3 regions of the Paenibacillus sp. FSL H3-0457 genome follow, and region 1 is predicted to be linked to each of the others. Evidence: riboswitches for the same ligand, from Rfam matches in the RefSeq annotation. Region 1 holds a riboswitch; each other region holds the start of a gene.
The links. Region 1 has a riboswitch for cyclic di-AMP ahead of MHH25_RS10645 (C40 family peptidase). Riboswitches for the same ligand answer to the same signal wherever they lie in the genome.
Positions count from the first base shown of each region.

Region 2: another riboswitch for cyclic di-AMP. It lies ahead of MHH25_RS07450 (hypothetical protein); the one in region 1 lies ahead of MHH25_RS10645 (C40 family peptidase).
Region 3: another riboswitch for cyclic di-AMP. It lies ahead of MHH25_RS00530 (C40 family peptidase); the one in region 1 lies ahead of MHH25_RS10645 (C40 family peptidase).

Region 1 covers NZ_CP150283.1:2,349,469-2,356,988, forward strand. The annotation lists gene MHH25_RS10620 (hypothetical protein) at 1-415, opposite strand, end outside; gene MHH25_RS10625 (xanthine phosphoribosyltransferase) at 620-1,201, shown strand; gene MHH25_RS10630 (hypothetical protein) at 1,299-1,628, shown strand; gene MHH25_RS10635 (hypothetical protein) at 1,748-1,966, shown strand; gene MHH25_RS10640 (carboxymuconolactone decarboxylase family protein) at 2,108-2,437, shown strand; gene MHH25_RS10645 (C40 family peptidase) at 2,511-2,975, opposite strand; cyclic di-AMP (ydaO/yuaA leader) riboswitch at 2,981-3,112, opposite strand; gene pelA (pectate lyase) at 3,531-4,493, shown strand; tRNA gene MHH25_RS10655 (tRNA-Leu) at 4,670-4,753, shown strand; gene MHH25_RS10660 (carbohydrate-binding protein) at 4,898-6,583, opposite strand; gene MHH25_RS10665 (divergent polysaccharide deacetylase family protein) at 6,998-7,520, shown strand, end outside.
Region 2 covers NZ_CP150283.1:1,689,910-1,697,429, forward strand. The annotation lists gene urtE (urea ABC transporter ATP-binding subunit UrtE) at 1-130, shown strand, start outside; gene MHH25_RS07425 (hypothetical protein) at 161-796, opposite strand; gene MHH25_RS07430 (hypothetical protein) at 824-1,027, opposite strand; gene MHH25_RS07435 (urease accessory UreF family protein) at 1,294-1,995, opposite strand; tRNA gene MHH25_RS07440 (tRNA-Leu) at 2,440-2,522, shown strand; gene MHH25_RS07445 (glutathione peroxidase) at 2,670-3,149, opposite strand; cyclic di-AMP (ydaO/yuaA leader) riboswitch at 3,521-3,696, shown strand; gene MHH25_RS07450 (hypothetical protein) at 3,812-4,210, shown strand; gene MHH25_RS07455 (HAD family hydrolase) at 4,338-5,021, shown strand; gene MHH25_RS07460 (Nramp family divalent metal transporter) at 5,127-6,422, opposite strand; gene MHH25_RS07465 (organic hydroperoxide resistance protein) at 6,823-7,242, shown strand; gene MHH25_RS07470 (zinc ribbon domain-containing protein) at 7,453-7,520, shown strand, end outside.
Region 3 covers NZ_CP150283.1:105,850-113,369, forward strand. The annotation lists gene motA (flagellar motor stator protein MotA) at 1-195, opposite strand, end outside; gene MHH25_RS00500 (hypothetical protein) at 429-722, shown strand; gene MHH25_RS00505 (hypothetical protein) at 748-942, shown strand; gene MHH25_RS00510 (4a-hydroxytetrahydrobiopterin dehydratase) at 973-1,269, shown strand; gene rbsK (ribokinase) at 1,313-2,296, shown strand; gene MHH25_RS00520 (cytochrome c) at 2,371-2,727, opposite strand; gene MHH25_RS00525 (GNAT family protein) at 2,878-3,372, opposite strand; gene MHH25_RS00530 (C40 family peptidase) at 3,728-4,162, opposite strand; cyclic di-AMP (ydaO/yuaA leader) riboswitch at 4,202-4,339, opposite strand; gene MHH25_RS00535 (hypothetical protein) at 4,585-5,436, opposite strand; gene MHH25_RS00540 (M1 family metallopeptidase) at 5,447-7,438, opposite strand.

The DNA.
Region 1 (7,520 bases):
TGGCTTGAATGCCCCGACCGAGAAGCAGATATGTCCCTACAAGTGTGACGATCAGACCTGTCTGATAATGCAAACCCAGATGTTCGACAAAAACGGAGCCTGCTCCGGCAAGCATGACACTGTTCACGCCAATGAGAATGAGAAGGGTCACCCAGGTGATCCATTTGCCCGCCTTATGGCCGAATAAATGTTTGTTCAGATCCTCATAAGAGCGGGACCCGGTATCGTGAGCGATCAGCATCATTTTGGTACCTAACCAGACAAAGAGCATGGTGGATAAGCCTATGGTGATGGTGGCCCATTTGCCATACTGGGTAAAAAACTGCAAAATTTCCTGCCCTGTAGCGAAGCCGGCTCCGACAACCGTTCCAATGTATGTAAATGCGATCTGCAGCACCCGAAATGCCTGTTTCATGTGTTTCCCCTCTCAGGCCCCTGTATAGTTTGGACATGCGGGTACCATGGTACAAGGTATGCTTGACCCACGAAAGTCATGACAATCGATAATGAGCTTTGGCTTGAAATGCGTCTCAAGGACAGCGTCAAGGCAATTTCGCTTGAACTTATAGATAGATATATGATACTTTTACCTCATAGGATAGGCTTGGGAGGTCAAATCATGGAATTATTGAAACAACGAATTTTACAAGAAGGTGTGGTTATCTCGGATCAAGTATTAAAGCTGGATGGTCTGCTGAACCACCAGATTGATCCTGCATTAACGATGGAGATGGGACGTGAGTTCGCTGCCCGTTTTCGTGAAAGTGGAGTAACTCGGGTAATCACGGTAGAATCCTCAGGGATTCCGGTTGCGTTTGCCGCAGCCTATGAACTGGGGGTGCCACTTGTATTCGCCCGTCGCAAAAAAACACTTCTGGCTGATCCTGATGCTTACTGTGAACGTGTACCGTCCTTTACCAAAGGAATTGTAACTGATATTATGGTATCCCGCGAGTTCATTCATGAGAATGACCGCATTTTGTTCATTGATGATATTATTGCCAATGGAGATGCCGCTCGTGGCGTCATCAAAATTATCGAGCGTTCCGGTGCGGAACTTGTCGGATTCGGCGTTGTGGTCGAGAAAAGTTTCCAGGCAGGGGCACGCACGATTCGTGAACAGGGTATTCCGGTGGAAGCCTTGGTACGCATTCGTTCCCTGAACGATGGTACGGTACAATTTGACGATAACGAAATGTGACATTTTAAAGGAATAGGGCCTATTTTTTGAACTATGCCTTTGCATGACCGCCGATTTCATTTATAATGGGGTTATGTTAGGGAGAGGAGGCAACACCATGGGGAACCAACCGGCAACAGAACAATTTTTTAATGATAAGCTGGCGGAATCGAAAGTTCATTTTGAACGTGCCCTGGATTGTAAACATACGGAATTCGATGACCTTTATCCCTATATGATTGAACATCCTCAATTTTTCTGGTACAAACGCTATGTTGCCTGGTCAGAATTACTGACGATTGTAGGCTTGTGCGAAGAGTTGTCCTTCTCTTGGAAAGAACAATTTACACCGCATCAAGTGGAGTACCTTGAAGAACGTGTGATGTCCGCCAAAGTGCTTGATTTTTGGTTCGAGAAGAACGACAGCAAAGAGCACGCGCAGCGGTAACTTTCAGTCGGGACATAATTTCGAATGACATGACAGTCCAATACAGTCACGTGAGACCTAAATGACTTTTCATTTAGGTCTCTTTTTGTAAATAAATTTGAAATATAGGAGCCATGAAGATGATTAGTGATACAGAATTGGACGCCCTGCGTCTGTCAGGTGAGAAAGTTAGAGTCGTACGGGACGAGCTGGAATCGAACGACGTGAAAGGGATTGTGGTTGCCTGGGATGGCGAGCAGGTACTTATCCGTCGTCAGAATCGACGTGTCGTTAAGCTGGACCGAGGTTACAGCTATCAGCTGTTCAGCGAGCCGCGCCAGAGTCCACTTAGTGAGTAACAGCTGATAATTATGGCAGGGCCATGAGCTTTAAATGTTTGGAATTACCATGATTTCTTGGCATAATTGGCTCACTCGGGAGAGAAGATAGGTACAGTGAGGAAGATCTGTAACTATAGCCGAGAGGGTGTGCTACAAGCCATGACATTGATGAATGATAAAGTTCATGCCTACAAGGATCAGATTGGAGCATTAAGCGATGTGCTGCCAGGTGTGGTGAAGTCGTATCATGAGTTTACCGGAGAATGTTTCCAACCTGGTGTGATTGATGCGAAGACAAAACAGCTAATTGCGCTTGGCATTGGATTATTCGCCAACAATGAGGTATGTACCTTCTACCATGTAGAAGAAGCCCGTGCTAAGGGCGCAACAGATCAGGAGATTATGGAGACCGTAGCCGTGGCTGGAGCTGTTGGTGGAGGACATGCCCTGTCTCAGGGTGCGATGCGAGTGCAGAAGGCGCTACATTAGTAAGCAATGCAACATACATTTTTAAGTGCAAAAAAGGCATCCGGTTAATAACCGATGCCTTTTTGTATGTGAATCACATTTTACCTAACATTTTATCATACATAAACTGTCCAGTTACCCGACGTGCTGTTACATAACGATCATTGAAGTATGGATTCGATAACTTCGTGATGCTTACACCTTTACTGCTGGAGGCATGAGCGAATTGTCCGCCGCCGATATATACACCTGTATGTGAAATGCCTTTGCCTGTTGTATTAAAGAACACCAGATCACCTGTCCGAACATTGCTCTTGGATACGGGAGTACCTGCTTTGGCTTGCTGCTGCGAAGTACGTGGTAATTCAATGCTGTATTTGTTGAAAAGATATCTCATAAAACCAGAACAGTCGAAGCCGGCTACAGTTGTGCCACCCCATTTGTAAGGAATACCTGTCATGTTGTTCACTACGGAGTTGATACTGCTTGCCTCTGTGCTTGTTGCCCCGGATGTAAATAATACAGCTGCTCCAAAAATGGAGATAATCAGTTTTTTCAAAATCAATGTTCTCCCTTCGATGCCTACGGAGTTAGCTAAGGGTTCGGTAGAAGGTTCCCTATATTTCCTATGTATAAGAATAATTCACCCAAATTGGTTCCCCCGTTTTCAAACATGAAACTCGGCAATGAATAATTAAGTTTTTGTAACTATTTGAAACTATATTGCATAAATGCGTAATTGTCAAACCCATTTAAAACCCTTCGTAATACCTCAATGTTAGCGGAATTAAGGTTTTTATATGAAAGAAGGGATCAAGTTTGGGTATCATTCATGACAAAAACGTCATTATTGGTTCGTTTAAGACGAATTTGGATAAATAAATAGGTTTGTCATGAGTTAAAAGAACTATCCCGTTATGTAGAATTAGAGAGATTATATTCATTAAGTTGCATATATTGACAAAAATCGATTTTTTGCATATTATCTGATTATCCAATCCACATATTGGATGAAAATTGATTTTATTATGCGATAAATACAAATAAAGGAGGTTTGGGGCGTATATCATACGTAAAGTAGAAGTGGAAGATTTATAAAAACGAACATAGGAGAGTGTTACATTTGAAAGCGAAGAAAATAATTACTTTTGTCCTGGCATGTACGATGGTGTTCTCAGTAGTTGGAATGGCAGTTCTCCCTGTAGGGACGGTATCTGCTGCAGATGCGTCGGGTACTACAGCGAGTATTTCTGATATTTTGAAGAACCAGCTGCCGGATGGAGGTTGGAGAAAAGATTATAAACAGACAAGTGGAGAGTGGGCAAAGTCCACGATAGACAACAAGGCTACATACTCAGAAATTAGAAGATTGGCGAAGGAATTTAAAAAGACGAATGATCCGCGTTACTCCACAGCTGCAATCAAAGGAATTAACTTTTTGATCAACATGCAGTATTCAAACGGCGGGTGGCCACAAGTTTACCAAAGCTCCGGATACCACAAGCACATCACTTACAATGATGATGCCATGATTAATGTAATGATCATGCTGGATGAAGTAGCAGCACGCAAAGGTGATTTCTCATTTATCGACAGCACACTTGCTAACCGCAGTAAAAATTCAGTTGCCAAAGGTGTGGAGGCGATTCTGAATACACAGGTCGTTTCAGGTGGTAAGCTGACAGCATGGGGACAACAACATGATTCCAGCTCTCTTAAACCAGCGAGTGCAAGAATCTACGAAGTGCCATCGCTGACAGCTGGAGAGAGTGTAACGATTGTTAAATTTCTGAAAACCAGACCTGCTAACGCTAAAATTACCGCATCCATTAAAGGAGCGGAGGTTTGGTTTAACAAAGTGAAAATTACGGGTTACAAGTATGAAAGAGCTAATGGAGATAGTAAAATTATCGCTGATTCCAAAGCTGCACCAATTTGGGCACGCTTCTATGAGATCGGAACGGATAAACCAATCTTTATTGGTCGTGACGGGGTAGTTAAATACAAATTAAGTGATATTGATAAAGAAAGAAGAGGCGGTTATGCATGGTATGGCAACTGGCCTTCCAAGCTGTAATTTGTAGTATGCTTCCGTATTAATGAACCAAACTATTAGCAGCAGTTAAAGGTAAAGCCCGAATCGACATGGACGTCTGATTCGGGCTTTATTGTTATTATTTTCAGTGTTGACATGATAGATTACGCATGATATATTATTTCTTGTCGCCGATATTGATGACGGAGATATAATATGCGGTCGTGGCGGAATTGGCAGACGCGCACGGTTCAGGTCCGTGTGGGCTAACCCCCGTGGAGGTTCGAGTCCTCTCGACCGCATCTAAAAAAAGACTCCTTAAGCTAACGCTTAAGGAGTCTTTTTTTGCATTTTTTGATATAACACTAACTTTAGTGATGAGTATTCAACAGGTTAGTGCTTAGCTGCACGTACAGCAAATGTCTTCCATCAGCCATACGGAACGTTTATTGTGCTGCGGTAACATTAACGCTGTCAATATTCGGTCCTTCCGATCCGGTGGTAACCACTTTCAATGTATTGGTCCCCGTGTTCATGGGGACCTGTATTGTTTTTTCAACCCAAGTGGACCAGCTTCCCGTAGCCGGAAAGGGCTCGTTGCTAATGACTTTGGTTCCGTTCACAAAAATGTCGAGGTTCCGTGTGCCGCTTTCCAGCGCATAACGAAACTTTACGTTTTTGGTACCTGTTGTCGTGTTATTAATGCCGTTCCATTGAATGGCCGAACCAGACATCGCATTGAAGTTAACATACCCGGACCCAGTGTAACCGGTGTAGATTGTTTCAATGGCAGCTTCCGTAAGTGACGTTCCGGTCTCGGCTTCATACGTCGTGCCACTGCCTGTATTCCCGCCGCTATTTCCGCCAGTAACGTTGGCAACAAACGTTGTTACGCTCTGAGGCGGGAGCTGTGCCGTGAAGGCTCCATTGGATACGTTAAGCGAGGTTCCGCTTGCCAGATTTCGACTGCTGTCCGTGATCCATGAGGATACTGTGGAGGCATTACCATTCTGCAGAACGAATTTTTGGCTTGTGGCTGAAGTTCCACGGTTAATTGCCACGACGACGACTTTGTTATCACCTTTATAGGCTGAGACAAATGTGTTTGTATCCGGATTTTTCGTTGCATCGACCCGCAGGTAGCCTGGACGCACGAATTTAGAGAAATGAGCCATATTATACCCGCGTTTGCTTATGGTACCGTCCTCTTTCATCGGACCATACTGTCTGCGGATGTACCACCACACATAGGCCTGGAAATCACCTTCTACCATGGCATTGTGCATGTGATAGGAAACGTCTAATGCTTCAGGCCAGCGGTCTGCTGAGTTGTTGTCACTGTTTGGAACATACACTTCAGTCATCCACAGTTCTTTACCGGCTCCTTTTTGCTTAAAGAGAGGGTAGGCAAAATTCGAAATCTGGGTTCCATACGTATGTGCTCCCAGAATGTCCATGTTGGCAAGTGCCTGCGGATCATTCAGGATTGGGTCGGATATGTTCTTTAAGTATTGGAAGGATTCAGGCGCCATGACTTTGGTACCTTGAATGGACCCGGCATTTTCTTTCATGAATCGAAGGATCTCTTGTGGAGTCCACCAAGTCCAGTCATGAGCATAATCCGGTTCGTTTTGTACAGAAATGGCATACAGATCTACGCCGTTATTTTTCATGTAGGTTACAAAGTCGTTCAGATGTTGCGCATATGCGGCATATTTGTCGTATTTCAGACGTTTGGCATTTGTGTCACCATTGTGGTTGAACGTTTCAACCATACTGCTTGGAGGATTCCATGGGGATGCAAATACAATAGCCCCTTTTTCAATAGCCCGTTTGGCTGTAGCAACTTCACGATACCAGTTATTGGAATCTGGATCAACGTAGATCCTGAGAATGGAGAAGCCTAACTGATTCTGATCATTACCAAAAGCAGTTTCACGTTGAGCGGGAGTCAGATCACCAATCCAGGCAGGAAGGTTAATGCCCCCAAAGCCCTTGATCAGCTGTTTTTCCGAGGACAAATTAATGTTGGCATCACTGGCTGCTGACACATTTGTCGGGGTTAACATCAAAGGCAGGGCTGTTAAACAGGCCAAAAGAACATTGATCGTCTTTTTTAGTTTGAATTTCACTACTTTCATCCTCCTCGATAATAGTAAGTTACATAGAGAAACCGCAACCAGGAATAACAAACAAGAATAGCGGATTGTCTGGCATTTATTTTATGTAAACCCTTTCAAAACCTCCTTCCATAAATCATAGGATAGAAATGAAGCATAGAACCTCTTTCATTTGTTGATTCTACTAAATAATTCCTAAACTGAAAACCTGACAAATTACAGTATTTTTTCTAATTAATCTCTATTTTCTAACTATCCAATGACAGTTCTTGTCTGAATGCAAAAGGGAAAACTGGAATGATGGGGGATTCGCTTGAGATAGAGGTCTTCAATGGCGGGGATATGATCATTAAGGAAGGCTTTGGCTTACATATTCCTCCCTTCATTATCAAACAATGAGATCACAGAAGTTACGGGGAGGGAATCATGATGAAGGTACAGAGAAAGAATTATCGATTCATTGCAGGTATCATGGCATTATTGATTGTGTTTTACGCAGGCATATCGGCAGGAGGGCCTACAGCGGCAGCTTCAGAGTCCACATCGAATCACAAACGGTTAGCGATTATCATCGATGATGTTGGTAATGACATGAAGGGTACGGCAGAGATCCTGGCGATGCCAGTTAAACTAACGGTAGCGGTCATGCCTTTTTTGCCAACAACGAAGAAAGATGCGATAGCTGCACATGAAAAGGGGATGGATGTGATTGTGCATATGCCCATGGAACCCAAGAAAGGACGACCTGAATGGCTGGGCCCGGGTGCAATCACATCCAATCTAACAGATGAAGAAGTCCGCTCACGCGTGGAGAAAGCGATTGATGATGTGCCACACGCAATTGGCATGAACAATCATATGGGTTCCAAAATTACTTCAGACAAACGCATCATGTCCATTGTGCTCGATGTATGCAAGGAGCGGGGCCTCTTCTTTGTAGACAGCCGTA
Region 2 (7,520 bases), 660 kb from region 1:
AGAGCAGAGTATTGATTTTGTGCGAAGTGCCGCAGATTACATTTATATCATGGACAAAGGAACCATAACCCTGCATGGGACACCGCAAGAGCTGGATATGTCGCAGTTTGAACATCATCTCTCCGTATAGTTGTAGTTAGTCGGCGAGTGGAGAAAGGTTTCAGGAACGCTTGTCCAGGATATTCGAGTATTTCGGATATAACCGCCGGATGCATTCCGGACAGATGTCATGGGTGAATTCGGCGTGGGTATGCTTCTCTAGATAACTCTCAACGGAGTTCCAGTGTTCCTCTTCGTCCTTGATTTGTTTGCAGACGGCGCAAATAGGCAGCAGTCCGCGCAATGTGCGCACTTCAGACAATGCCTTCTTCAATTGGTGTTCTGTCTTTCTTTGTTCGGTAATATCCATGTGTGCAATTAAAGCGAGATCGGTATCCAGAATTGAATTTGCATAAGATAGAGGGGTGAGTTCTACACGAAACCACCTCTTTTCGTTGTATACAGTATACACGCAGATGTCATATGTATGATTTCGATTAAAGGGTATTCCGCGTTCTTTCAAATTCTGTGCGACAAGTGCCATGTTAGCGTTCTTGCTTCGTTTTGCCCAGGCTTCCGTCAGATGCAGGTAATGTCTATGACTACTGTGTATATCCGGGTTTGGTGAGCATTGACCAAGTCCCTGTTGCCAGGCACGGTTACAACTTTGGATAATCCAATTGTCATCAACGATGATGAGCTGGTGACGTATGGACTGGAACGACAGCCTCTCCAGATCGGATGTAACATGTCTCATGGATGAGACCCTCCTTTGGCAGAAATCTTATCTCAGTTCATCTGGAATATCCAAAATATCAGCGACCAGGTGCCTGAATCGGGTTGCTTTGCGTGTGCCGTGAATGAGATTGGATAAACGATAGGGTGGGATGCCATGCTGTTCACAAAAGGTCTTCTGGTCCACTTGAAGTTCGGTTAGCCGTCGTTTGATGGCCCATCCGAACGGAGTAACTGGTTTTTTCTTGTTCAAAAGGGTTCACCCCTGGTTAGAATGTAGTATTCAGCCGCCCTTTCTTCATGTAGAATATATAGAAATGCGAGCTGTATGTTTTATTATATACGTAAATTCGTCATCTAACAATTAAAAAAGACGGAAAAAAGTGTATTTTGTGATTATAAATGGCGTAAATACGTAAATAAAACAAATAAAATGACAAAAAACACGTCGGCAAGGAGGTTGCCGCGTGTTTTTTAGTTTTTTTGAATGAAGGGGAGCAGGCATGAGGAGGAAGAGGATTAGGCCCTGTAGGCATGAAGTCCAGCTCCGAGCATATGGAAACTGGGGAAAAACGATTTCATGGACATCGAGGTTGGCTGTGCCAGTCCATCCGCAGCCGAGGCGCTGACGGTCTTCCATTCATTCTCCAGATCTGTGGCCAGGCGGACCATCAGATCCTTGGTTGTATCGTTGTTCAGGGGAATGACTTTGGAGGCTTCGGTTATGCAGGCATTCATGGCTGAATGCAGGTAACCAAGGACCGCCTCTTCGACCGGGATGTCGAGGTGGTGGTTAATCCAGGCATGAACAGTGGAGAGGCAGCCAACCGAATCGTATTTGGCAAAGATCTGTTCGAGCTGGCTGAATTCAATCCAGGGGTGCAGAGCGCGTGCGAGTCTGATCAATCGTTTACCCATGGCGGCAGCTTGTTCTCTGAGATCTCCAGGGGTTCGCTGAACATGGACGAGCTTGTCGATTAGAGCTATCCGCCATGTATCCTTGTGATCTGCTGCGGTATAGATGCCTTTGATGGCCATACCTTCAAGACGAACGATGCTCGGATGCAACTGACAACGCATGAATGATTCGAGATCTTCAGCATTACGAATGGTACCCTCCCTGATATGGATATCCATGCCGAAGGAATGGGTGAACCCTCCAACCTGAATAGAGGAATCAAGCAGTTTGACATAATCGAGCAGCTTATTCCCACGGTTCACAATCATTCGCCTCCTGTGTTCGTTAAACGTCACTTAAAGTAACATTTATGTTCCTTTTTGTTTGCTTTGTGTTTAGAAATCCGAATTATATGATAGTTATCATCCCATGAATGTCCGCTTTTTGTCAATAGTATCCGTGAAATTTAATGGATTAAATCTGGGATTTAATATTTGTGTTATTTTATATAACTTATTGTGTTATTTATTTTGCGAAGTGCAGGGAGGACTATATATAAGGAAGGACTATATATAAATGAACCAACAAGATCGGCTCTTACCTAAAGAGAGGGGATCAAATCTAATCATATGCAGTTCATGGGTAAAGATGACGAGATTATGCGATTTTTGATGAAAATGCCTAGCTGAAAAAGAAGTATTAAAAAATACTTTACTTTTAGTTCTGAACCCGGTATAATCAATTCTGTTGCCGATTATTTACGACATGCGGTCGTGGTGGAATGGCAGACACGCTATCTTGAGGGGGTAGTGGGCGTATGCCCGTGGAGGTTCGAGTCCTCTCGACCGCATCATATGAACGATTAAAAAGAAGCTTTCTATTAATGGGAAGCTTCTTTTTTTTGTCTTTTTCGAACAGTATGACATCTGGGTTGAAAAAAGGCCATCCATTACCGGAGGAATGTTGCTCTACCTTCCGGCTACGGGTGGCCTGTGTATTATTTTTGCAGCAAATTCTTGATATCTTCTTCAATCTTGTCCGGTGTTGTTTTGGGAGCATAACGTTTAATGACCTGTCCGTTCTGATCCACGAGGAATTTGGTGAAATTCCATTTGATTGCTTTGGAGCCGAGCAGGCCAGGAGCTTCTGTGCTAAGGTGTTGGAAAAGAGGGTGAGCGCTTGAGCCGTTCACATCAATTTTCTCAAACATGGGGAAACTCACGCCATAATTCATCTGACAGAACTCGGCAATATCGTCGGAAGATCCTTTTTCCTGTGCAAACTGGTTGCTTGGGAAACCAAGCACTTCAAATGGAGCATCTTGAAACTTGTCTTGCAATTCTTGCAGACCTTTGAATTGAGGGGTAAGGCCGCATGAGCTTGCCGTATTCACAATCAGGAGCACTTTGTCACGGTAGTCGGACATTTCAACTTCTTGACCGCGAAGGGTATTCACTTTGTAATCGTAGACTGTCATCTAAATCGCCTCCATTTATTTACTCTTATATCTTCTATTATATTGGTTACAATTAAATATTGCAAAACTAATATGGTGTTAAAAGAATCAAAACAGGCAAGTTGTGCAGAATACGTGAATGAATTGCGAAGTGATTTACGCCAGAGTGAGAATTAGATAGCCTTGAAGAGATGGATAGAGTATAACCTTATTGTAAGCGTTATTATGAACGAGTATTGGCAAAAATCTGCCGATTCGGTGATCTGTAAGGACTTTACACCGTCATGGCGGGGGTGTATGATTCATAACGTAATTTCAATTTAAACTAAATTGTACTTGAAAAACGAAACAAACGATAATATCGCTCGATCTTACCTTAAGATATACGAACGATGTTTTAATCGCTGAGTTTCCATTCATTAATGAATGGGAAACGGGGGAACCAACGGAATGCGCTGTCCAGGACAGTGGGCATTCATGGGGTGAATTTTCCGGTGACAGCCGGAAATAGGGCGACTCTCGCGCCCGAATCCGTCAGCTAACCTCGTAAGCGTTAAAGGGAGAGGCAACAAGCCGTACGCTGGTTCATGGTGTTTTCGCCATGGGTTATTTAAGAAGCGTTCGGGAGGCCTTGGTCCCCCACGCTTCTTTTTTGTTGTCTTTTCACGCCAAGGGAGGAACGAATGATGGATACTGAGATGATCTTAGTGACTGCTCCAAATGAAGCAGGACGCAAATTTATCAAATTGCTGATGTACAAAAAAATGCCGTTTGCCGTTCTAACCAACAGTGCAGGGGAAGAGCGCAGACTCCGTAGAATCGGAGTAGAACATGTTATTCGCATGAATACGGCTGCAGCTCAAAAATGGTTTTTGCCGCAGGGCAGCGTAGGCAACGTGTTTATTTTCGAGAACAGCCTGAATCTGACCTGTCGTTATTTACAGATCTGCCGTTCATGGACATCGAAATCCCTGTGCGTCATTACGGAGCAGAGTCATCCTAAGGGCATCTATCGGGGCATGGGCGCAGACCGGATTGTATATTCGCTCAATGGGGAAGTTGGCTTTCTCCTCAATGGTTAATGCCATAGCTTCTGATTGCTCAGGTGTAAGGTGCCTGTTATAATTGAATGTATCGATAAACGGAAGTTTGAGGAGACTCATGCATGATGGTGAGTCTTCTTTTTTATGCTTACAAGGAGGAATTGGCATGCCGGATGTAGGTGGATTGAAATGGTTGTTTTTTGATGTTGGAGATACACTGGTGGATGAATGGGAGCCGGTTGATGATATTATCGGACAGTTTGTCCGTGAAGCTTGTGCTTTGGGGTATCCGGTGACAATTGAGGCGGTACGCGAACTGTTCGCGAGCTGTTACCGAAAATATGAGGAATGGCCTATGAGAGTGGCAATTCGCACATTCGTTGAAGACGAGGGACACCAGAAACAGATTCAGGACAAGCTGAAGTTTCAAAAAGATCTTGAACGTCCTTTTCCTTCAGCGGATTCCGTTCTTCAGCAATTGTCACGGTATTATCGTATTGGCATTATAGCCAATCAGAGTCCTGGAACGGAAGAGAGACTGGAAAGCTATGGCTTGCGGAAGTATGTTGATGTTCTGGCATGTTCGGCTGAAGAAGGAGTGTCCAAGCCAGACCCTGAGTTATACGCTGTGGCCTTGAAGCAGGCCGGTTGTGAACCGGAGGAAGCCGTCATGATCGGCGATCGGATCGATAACGACATTATACCTGCTCGGAAGCTGGGCATGCGTACGATTCGAATTATGCAGGGTTACGGAAGATTCCAGCCAGAGCTATCGGATGACAAACGTGCGGATTGGACTGTTGATTCATTGGATCAACTCCTGCCGTTACTGATGCCAAATCAGGATTAGATTCAGATGGTTGTTTATTGGATTGCAACAATAAAGGCTGATCAACTTGGGTATAGCATACCGGAGTTGATCAGCCTTTTTAGTATTTAGCCAATTAAAATGAGATTAGAACAACCGGATCGTCTGAATGATCAGATATACATTCAGCACAACGATAATCGCGGCAATGACCCATGAGATGATTTTGAGCCACAATTTGTTGGCGAATGCACCCATGCTTTTTTTATCACTTGTGAACATCACCAGGGGAATTACAGCAAAGGGCAATTGAAGCGACAGCACGACCTGGCTCAAAATGAGCAGTTCTTCTGTGCCATGTTCTCCTGCAATGGCTGTCACAATTACCGCCGGGATGATGGCGATCAGACGTGTGACCAGTCTGCGCAGCCATGCTGGAATTCGAATATTCAGGAAACCTTCCATAACGATCTGCCCAGCGAGTGTACCTGTAAGGGTAGAGTTCTGACCTGATGCTAACAGCGCCACACCGAACAGAATACTTGCAACCGTAGTACCCAATAGAGGTGTCAGCAGATGATAGGCATCAGCGATCTCAGCAACCTGCGTCATACCAGCACTGTGGAATACAGCAGCAGATACAATCAGGATGGCCGCATTGATGAACAGGGCCAGTGTCAACGCGATTGTAGAATCCATGGTCGAGTACCGAATGGCTTCTTTTTTACCCTGTGGTGTCTGTTCGATCTGACGGGTTTGCACAATGGAAGAATGCAGGTACAGATTATGCGGCATCACGGTTGCTCCGATAATACCAATGGCAATATAGAGCATGGCCGGGTTTTGCAGAATCTCAACATTTGGTACAAAACCATGGAGAACACCGCCCATATCCGGTTTTGCCAGAAACAGATCAATCCCGAAGCAGAGGGCGATGGTTGCCATCAGCACAATGACGAGAGTTTCCAAAGCGCGGAAGCCTTTGTTTTGCAGAACAAGAATCAGGAGTACATCAACTGCGGTGATGATAACGCCGTATAACATGGGGATGTTAAATAACAGTTTTAATGCGATGGCAGAACCAATGACTTCAGCCAGATCAGTAGCTGCAATGGCAAGCTCACACAGAATCCATAACATCATAACAACAGGCATGCTGAATCGTTCACGACAGGCTTGAGCCAGATCCCGTCCAGTGACGATACCGAGCTTGCCAGCCAGCGACTGAAGGACAACGGCCATCAGGTTCGATAACAGGATAACGGATAACAAGGTATACCCGAACTGCGAGCCGCCTGCGATATCTGTTGCCCAGTTCCCCGGGTCCATGTAACCTACGGCAACAAGGTATCCTGGGCCTACAAAGGCGAGGAATTTCTTCCACCATGCAGCATTCTGCGGAACTTTCATGGAACTATGTGCTTCTCCAAGGGAAGGGGTCATGCCCGCAGTAGACAATGATTCTCTTGAAGGAGCGTTGAACGGATTTTTTTTACTCATACGATAATCACCTGACTTTGAATTATTGATTTGGAGATATTGATGCGGTACAAACCACTCACGATATATCTAAATTTTTATGTTTATTGTTACATTGTACTCCTTCAATTATTTTTGTCTAGTGCAACTTTTATGTATCAGCACAAAATTTCGGTTGTAGCTTGAATATGCCCCTTCGTATATTACCCAACCTTAGGGAAAATACAGCCATGGCATTGAAATGCATGAAAATAATAAAGTTGTAAAAGCTGATAAAGATACAAAATTGCGTTTCAAAATGAGCCAGAAGTTTAAATTGAAAGGAAGGCAGTAAAAAACTATATGGATAAGGGAGAGATTCTGAATGGAAGCTTTATATACAGCAGTAGCGACAGTTAAAGGTGGACGTACAGGTTCGGTGACTTCTTCGGATGGCGTGCTTAAGCATGATCTGAAAATGCCAAAAGAGCTTGGTGGCTCCGGTGGTGAAGGTACTAACCCTGAGCAACTTTTTGCCGCTGGATATGGAGCATGTTATGAAAGTGCCCTTGCCAATGTAGCACGCAAAGCAGGTGTGAAATTGGAGGATGTGGTCGTTACAAGTAACGTATCCATTGGTAAAGACCCTGCGGATGACGGTTTTCAGCTGTCTGTTCGTCTGGACGTTAGCATGCCTGGTGTAGATCACAGTCAAGCAGAGGAACTGGCCCGCAAGGCGCATGATTTCTGTCCATATTCCAAAGCAACACGCGGCAACATTGATGTTGTATTAAACGTAGTTTAAGATTTGACTCCTGGTAAGTAAAGGGAACATATAGAGCAGGTTATCCCAGATACCTGATGTTCGACTACAAAGCCCTGCTGGCAATCGGCAGGGTTTTGTGTTGATTATCATATAAGGACATGATGCAGGAGATTAGATGCCAGATCGCGTACTATTTTACATAATTGCACTCTCACTTCATGCTACACATTCCATAAAGGGGGAACGAAGATGAGTATTGAAGAGATGATCGAGCGGCGATTTGTGTGTACAAAATGCAGGGGCACGGATTGTAACAT
Region 3 (7,520 bases), 2.2 Mb from region 1:
CCCGAAAAGCTTAGGGATTTTCTTAACTTCAGACATCGGAAATGCGATAAAGATGGTTCCTGCTGTACCAACAAAGATAATAATGTAGGCTGCGGGATTGTTAACCAGGTTGATTAAGGGCGCACCCTTCAAGAACATACCAAATACAAGGGAGACCAGCCCCAAAATTAGTCCAATAATCGTTGAAATGTTCATCATACACCTCATCCATGAGATAAAATTGAATCCTTTCAAGCGGCTGTGTTCGGGCTTCCGGACGAATTTTTGGCCGCAATCCGTTCAATGTTAGGCAATCCTTACGGTTGCTAAAACAGTTAAAACGGTCATATATGTATTTATCGACCAGAAGGCCTTTTTTTTTAAGGGCTATTTTCAGGTATAATAAGATCAAATCCGCTCCTTAGGGGCCGAATAGGAGTGAAAAGCCAATGGGCGTAAAGCATGGACGGGATTATGAAGGAATTTTGACAGATCTGACAACGGCAATCGGACGCATACCGGATCGGTATGTTTTCTTTGAAATGGACGCGGAAGAGTGGGGGAGACTGGCTGCATCTGACCAACTTGAAGTGGATGAGGCGTTGGCGGAGGATCTGTTCTATGCGCTGGGCGAGGAGTCCGTTATTCCGGTTGGAAGTGGCGTGGTCATCCATGATAAGGAACAGCACCGCATTCATATTTTGATCGGGGAAGAAGAGTTGACATTTGTACCTTTAATTTAGTGTGTTTACATGCATTTTCAGGGGTATGAATGGAACTGGAATTGTCCTCAAAGCCTTATGGTTAGTGGTTCTATGCCATGTAGTTGATTGGATTTTGAAGCTTGTCCGTGGTAAGATGTTAGTCGTGAAATGGGCCAACCGCATGGCGGTGAGCCTGGCCTTTGAGGTTGCTGTTGATAGCGCCGAAGGTGTCGGTGGTTATACGGACTCACGTCTGTAATGTACCATCCTATGGGGAGGAAGATAACGCATGGTTTTTTCGCAAGAGGAAGTCGAAGCTCATCTGGGGAGGCTGGAAGGCTGGGAACTGGAAGAGGGACGGTGGATTGTACGTAAATTCGTGTTCTCCAACTACATGAAAGGGATTGCATTTGTGGATGAGGTCGCTGCGATCTCGGAAGCATTCAATCATCATCCTTTTATTACGATTGATTATACAACGGTTACGCTGCGTCTCACGTCATGGGATGCGGGTGGTATCACATCTGTAGATATCAAGGAAGCAGGGCAATATAACGAAGCTTATGACAAAATGAGGTCGGAATAACGGGTCAGTTATTATCGCGCGGCCAGAAGTGAGTGAACCATACATGTCAGACTATAATCAGAAACAACCTCTTATTGCTGTCGTAGGCAGTCTCAATATGGATCTTGTGGTGAAGACAGACACAATTCCGGAAGAGGGAGAGACGGTGAGCGGTGAGGAGCTGCATTATCTCGCTGGTGGCAAAGGGGCCAACCAGGCTGTTGCCGCTGCGCGTCTGGGTGGACAGACTACGATGATTGGTGCGGTGGGATCGGACGGTTTTGGCGAACGTCTGCTGCACAGTCTGACGGAAAGTGGTGCAGATGCCTCGAAGGTTCGCATATTGGAAGACACGGTTACAGGGACGGCTTCCATCTGGCTCTCTCGGGGAGACAACCGGATTATCGTTATTCCTGGTGCGAATGGGCAAGTGGTACCTGAGATGCTGGAAGAGGCGGATACGGTAAAAAGCCTGACTGCAGCCGCAGCGGTGCTGCTGCAGCTGGAGATCCCGCTGCCAGCGGTTACCCGCGCCGCCCAACTGGCGGCTGAAGGCAGCGCACTGGTGGTGCTCAACCCGGCTCCCGCGGTGCCGGGTCTGCCCCAGGAGCTCCTGCGGTGCGTCGACGTTGTCACGCCGAACCGCAGTGAGCTTGCCGTGCTTACCGGCCGGGATCATCTCCGGCCGGAAGACCTGGATGCGGCGGTCGCAGAGCTCGCCGCATCCCTCGGGGCCGCTGTCGTCACGACGCTCGGCCCCGAGGGGGCTGTGTACGCGGCGGTGCCTGGTGGCCGCGTACAAGCAGGGCGTGCCGGCGCGTGCCGTGCGCCCGGCTACGCCGTAAGCGCCGTCGATACGACCGGCGCTGGCGATTGCTTCAACGGCGCGCTGGCGGTAGCCCTCGCGCGCGGTGAGACTTTGGACGCGGCCGTAGGCTTCGCCATGGGTGCGGCCGCGTTATCCGTGACAAAGCTCGGCGCCCAGTCCGGGATGCCGTCCGCACGTGAAGTTGAGGCCTTTCTGGCTGAGCATGCGGCAGAGGCCTAATAAATAGCATAACAAAGAGGCGCTTATTCTCCCAAAAGGGGATTAAGCGCCTCTTTGTTATGCGTATGCAGAGATTATTTCTTCTCTGACAGCCACATGGCGATATTTGCAATCTCTTCGTCCTGCAGTTTGCCCTTGAAGGAAGGCATACCACCTTTACCTTTGACAATCGTAGAATAGATCTTCTCCAGATCATCCTGGCTGCCGATGTTGGCCAGAGCAGGTCCTACGCCACCTTGAAGCTGATCCCCGTGACAGGAGATACAATTGGCTTTGACCAGTGCTTCAGCTTGTCCGGCATCCAATGTGACTTCCGGCATGGTTGGCTTGGCTTCTTCAGCCACTTCTTCTTTCCCTGGAAGCGTAAACATTAAAACAATAGCTAAAGCGCATGCTGCAAAAAATACTCCGCTCATGATCCATTTGTGCATCCCTTATGTCCCCTCCAGAATGAAAGATCATCTAACCTGAAACTATCCATATCATTATAACGGAACCTGTACTGACATCATAGCATTTTGTGGGAATTTTTTGAACTAATCACATAACAAGGGGCAAATTTGGTTGTTTTGCAATGGATTCTAACCGCGAGGCCCTTCATAAACCATACAGTGAAAGGGCTTCAAGCCGCTTGGGGTCTGTCGTTCGTATGTATCCTGGGTGACAAATCCACTCTTCAGATAGACTTGAATGGCACGAGCATTCCAAGTGAGTACTTCCAGATCAATCTCATTCGTGGGATTTCGGCGAATAGCTTCCTGTACAATGGCAGAGACAAAAGCTGTCCCTTGACCCTGACCACACAGCTTTGGATGCATGCCAAGGCCAATCCGGGTTACCCCTTGAAGTGGGAAGTATTGAGCAAACCCACATATACGATCGTTCTGATCCAGGACGATCGCATATTGCTCCTGCCGCAGCTGTGCATCTCCGAATTCCACTTCCAGAGCTTTCATCTGCTCCCAGGGGAGCCAGCTGTAGATATTGTAAGGCGGATCATACTGCCAACTGCAGATAAGCTCCGCATGTTCTTCTCGCATGGGTACAACGTGAAACGTCACAGGGGTTTCCTTCATACACCTGCATGCTCCTTTCCTTGAAACAGAACTCTTTGTCCACTCTACAAAAGTGATGTTCATTTAGCAAGTCTTCCTTCCCAAGAAAAAAAATGAAACAAAAGTTCCGGTAATTTCGTTTATATTATAACGGGATGGGTAAAAACATCATAAGGGCACGGACGAACGAACGCAAAATGAACCTGTTGATGTCGCAGGATATGCCCCGAGTATAACTTGCAACATGAATAAGGATTGAAGCACAAAAAAACCGCCGGATACATTCCTGCGGAGAATGTACCGGGCGGTTCTGTTATGCTTCTTGCTTCGTTCCAGTATGGTTAATGGTTACAGCATCATGTTGCTCAGCTTGTCCCTAGTCAAGGGCCAGTGATTCATATGCGTCCGTGCTCATAATCCGTTTTGCGCCAACATAACGATTGGCCCAATAGTTTTCACTCAATGCACTGATCGTAACACCTTTGGAAGAAGAGGAGTGTGCGAACTTTCCATCCCCTACAAAGATTCCTACATGAGATACGCCTTTACCTGTTGTATTAAAGAACACCAGATCGCCAGCTCTCATTTCCATGCGGGATACGGAATCGCCCATGTCGAATTGGGAACTGGATTGGCGTGCCAAATCAATACCCAACTTGTCGAATACATACCGTGTAAATCCGGAGCAGTCAAAGCCGTTGAGCGTTGTTCCCCCACTTTTGTATGTAGTTCCCATTGCTGAATCAATTACTGTGTCCATCTTTGAATCTGCGAATGCGCTACCTGCACCAAGCGATAAAGCGAATGTGATGCTAAGTACAGCTGCGGTTAATTTCTTCTTGAACAAGAGATATTCCCCTTCCAATGCCTGCGAGGTTAGCTTAAGGATTCGGTTGAAGGTCCCCTATGATCCCTCTGTAGCAAGATCAATTCACCCATAACTGGTTCCCCCGCTTCCCAGGTGCCAGGAATTTGGCTATGCTAGTTATGCACCTGCGAAATCAAGAAATGACGATTTAATTTTAAGTAGTTACAAATATGAATGTAAAGATTACAAAGTTGTTACTAAAAACTCACTGCGATTATTGTAACAGAGGAGTACGGCTTTGGCAACGTTTAGCAACAAATTTAGCAAAAAAAACCTCGACCTTTGACGGGGAAAGGTTGAGGTTTGCCTATTTATAAGTACATATTAGGCCATGAGTTTAACATGTGATGGTAACAATTTTTAAACTATCTGCTCTCACCTTTGGATATTTTGGACTGCCATAATCGGAAATGGCTGCATATTTTCCACAGACTCAATAGACATCTGGCAAGTGGATACGTCTGTTGTAGTATAAGTCCGGTCAGTCCCGTTAATAACCATGAGGCTGTAGTGAATGCCCCAAAGACGAGCAGGTGTACTCCGCCCAGCAGTAATGCAATGCCGATTACAGCGATGAGATGACGCAGTGCAATCCAGAGGGCTTTGAGGGTACCGTGAGCCCCGCCTTCTCCTTCTGGTGCCGAAACACCGAACTGCATGTAGAGTATGACATGGTGGATGATCCAACCATATACAACCCAGGCAGCAACATAAGGTATACCAGGCAACAGTAATTGAAGGGAATGAAATCCGTCCATGAGAATCGAGTAGAGCTTCGGTATGAGCCAGTAGGCGGGCAGAAGTATCAATAATGTACGTATGGTGTGGAGCAGCAGCATCGGTTTCCACAGATTTTTGATTCCGCGGACAAACGGAATGCGCTCTTCTGTAGAATTAAAGTGCTGAAGTGAGTAGAGCAGTCCTGCCTGAATGAGGGGGCTGATCAACATGCGAACCAGCAGCATGCCCCCGAGAATCCATAGATAACGATGAACCTCCGGATGGGTAGACAGGTTAAGTTGACTTTCCATTTTGAACAAAAGAGTACTCAGCTCACCGGCATCAGCATCTGGATAGCGAAGGAGTAGTGGGATGACCGCCGATTGTACCATTCGATAGAAGAAATATCCCCAAATGAGTTGATAGAGAAATAAGAGTGCGGCAATGAACATATGCTGACGGACGAGAAACCAGCCTTCACGTATTTTCGCTTTCACCGTTTCCACCTCACCATGACAGACCTCCGAATATGGCTTCTATTAGTTTGGTTACACTCATGCTCCAGCGGGACTTCGCCCGCTCATCCAGTCCGGATTTCAGGAAATTGTTCATATGGCGGTTCTCCAGCACGATCGAGTACAGGGGATCGGTCATGGCCCAGGATACGGGGGATGTGTGAGTTAATTTATACGTGATGCGATCTTCTTTGCCATTCCATTGCTTGGTGAGGATATGTCCGTCTTCAAAAGCAATGCGAACAGGAACGGCGCTGTAATCACTGCCTTTTTTTGCAATTGTCACGGATGACTCGTACAATGTTTGACCGTCTTTCTGTACGGGCGTAACACGAATCTTCTCTACAGCAAAGTCAGCCATCCCGTTACCATAGACATATTGGTCAAAATAATCAGACCAGGAAGTGCGGGTCACTTGTTCCACAATTTTCTGAAAATCAGCCGAAGTGGGATGTTTGAAACGGTACTTCTTCACATAGGTAGAGAGAATACGTTCCATCTTTTTGGTACCGACTTGATGTTCGATACCAAGCAATACAAGCTTGCCACGTGTATAGACATTGGCTGCATACTCATTCTGTGAATCAAACTTCCAGGATTCTTGTGTTAAGGATGAAGGAGACGTAATCAGTCCCGATTGTACCGGCAGATTCGGAATCAATCCGTATTCCTGCTCCATTAGTTTGTCTTCTGCATAAGAGGTGAACCCCTCATCCAGCCAGGCTTCCTCGAATTCGTTGCTGGCAACCATGCCGTAGAAGTACTGGTGTCCGATCTCGTGGACTACGGTACGTTCCAGGTCATAACCTGGCGTAGTGTCATCGGCTCCAAAGGCCGTAACTAGCGTAGGGTATTCCATACCTCCAGCGCCGTTCCCCGCTTTGGGTGGAACTACGATGGATAAGGTAGCGTAAGGATATGGGCCAAACCATTTGCTATAATTGGCTAGAGCGGCCTTCGCGGCGTAGAAGTAACGTTCTTTCAGATCCTGATGAGCAGGGTCCAGATATAACTTGATTCGTACACCAGGCACATTGGGTGCAGAGAAGGGTTCCTCGGCGTAGACAAAATCCGGTGAAGCTGCCCATGCGAAGTCATGCACATCATCGGCGTAAAATTGATAGACCTTTTCTCCATTCTTCACCACGGCTTGCTGCGTCGGAAATCCAGTAGCAGCTACTTTGTATGTTTCAGGCACCCGAATACGCACACTATATATACCGAAGTCAGCGTAAAACTCTGAATTGCCATGGTACTGGTGCAGATTCCAGCCTTCCGTTGTTCGTCCACGTCTGCCCACAGGTTCATAGGCACTTAATTTGGGAAACCATTGACCTGCCATGACAAAATGATCAGCAGTTCCCATCCGGGCAAAAATCTTCGGCAGATTCACTTCAAATCGGGTGTGGAGCGTGATGCTTTCCCCGCCTTTGACGGGTTTGGGCAAGCGTACTTTAATGAGGGTGGTGTCCTTGATATTTCCGTCATCTGGTTGCACATACTGCATCCGGTGTAGCAGAGAGAGCCCGTCCTCCGTTTTCATTTCGGTAATGTTCATAGAGCCGTAGCCATTGGTAGGCATGACATCACCCCGAAGCTTTCCACCGGATTCCTTCATAAAGGTGGTGTCAGCAGAAGAGAAGGCGTTGGGATACATATGAAAGTAAAGCTCGCTGACGGTTTTTTTACCTGGATGTGTCCAGGTAATCGTCTGAGTCCCTTCCAGTACATTCCCTTCGACCAGTTTTACATCCATGTGATATTCCACAACACGGTTGCTGTACACTTCGGCAGTAGGGGTCTGTACACTTTCTGGAGGTGCTGGCGTTGGGGCTATTGCCTTAGGCTTGCCCGATTCGGGGGCGAGTACTGGCAATTCGGAATGAGTTGAGCGATTATAACCCAGAGTGATCCATATCCCTCCGGCAAGTACACACAGGGCCAGGGATGCAGTGAGCCAGCTCTTGGCGCGTCGTGGAATCATCGTTAAATACCTCCCGTTGACAAGCATCTACAGCATGTATATGTTTGCAATGGGGCAATTATTAGTTAAAATATTTGTATCA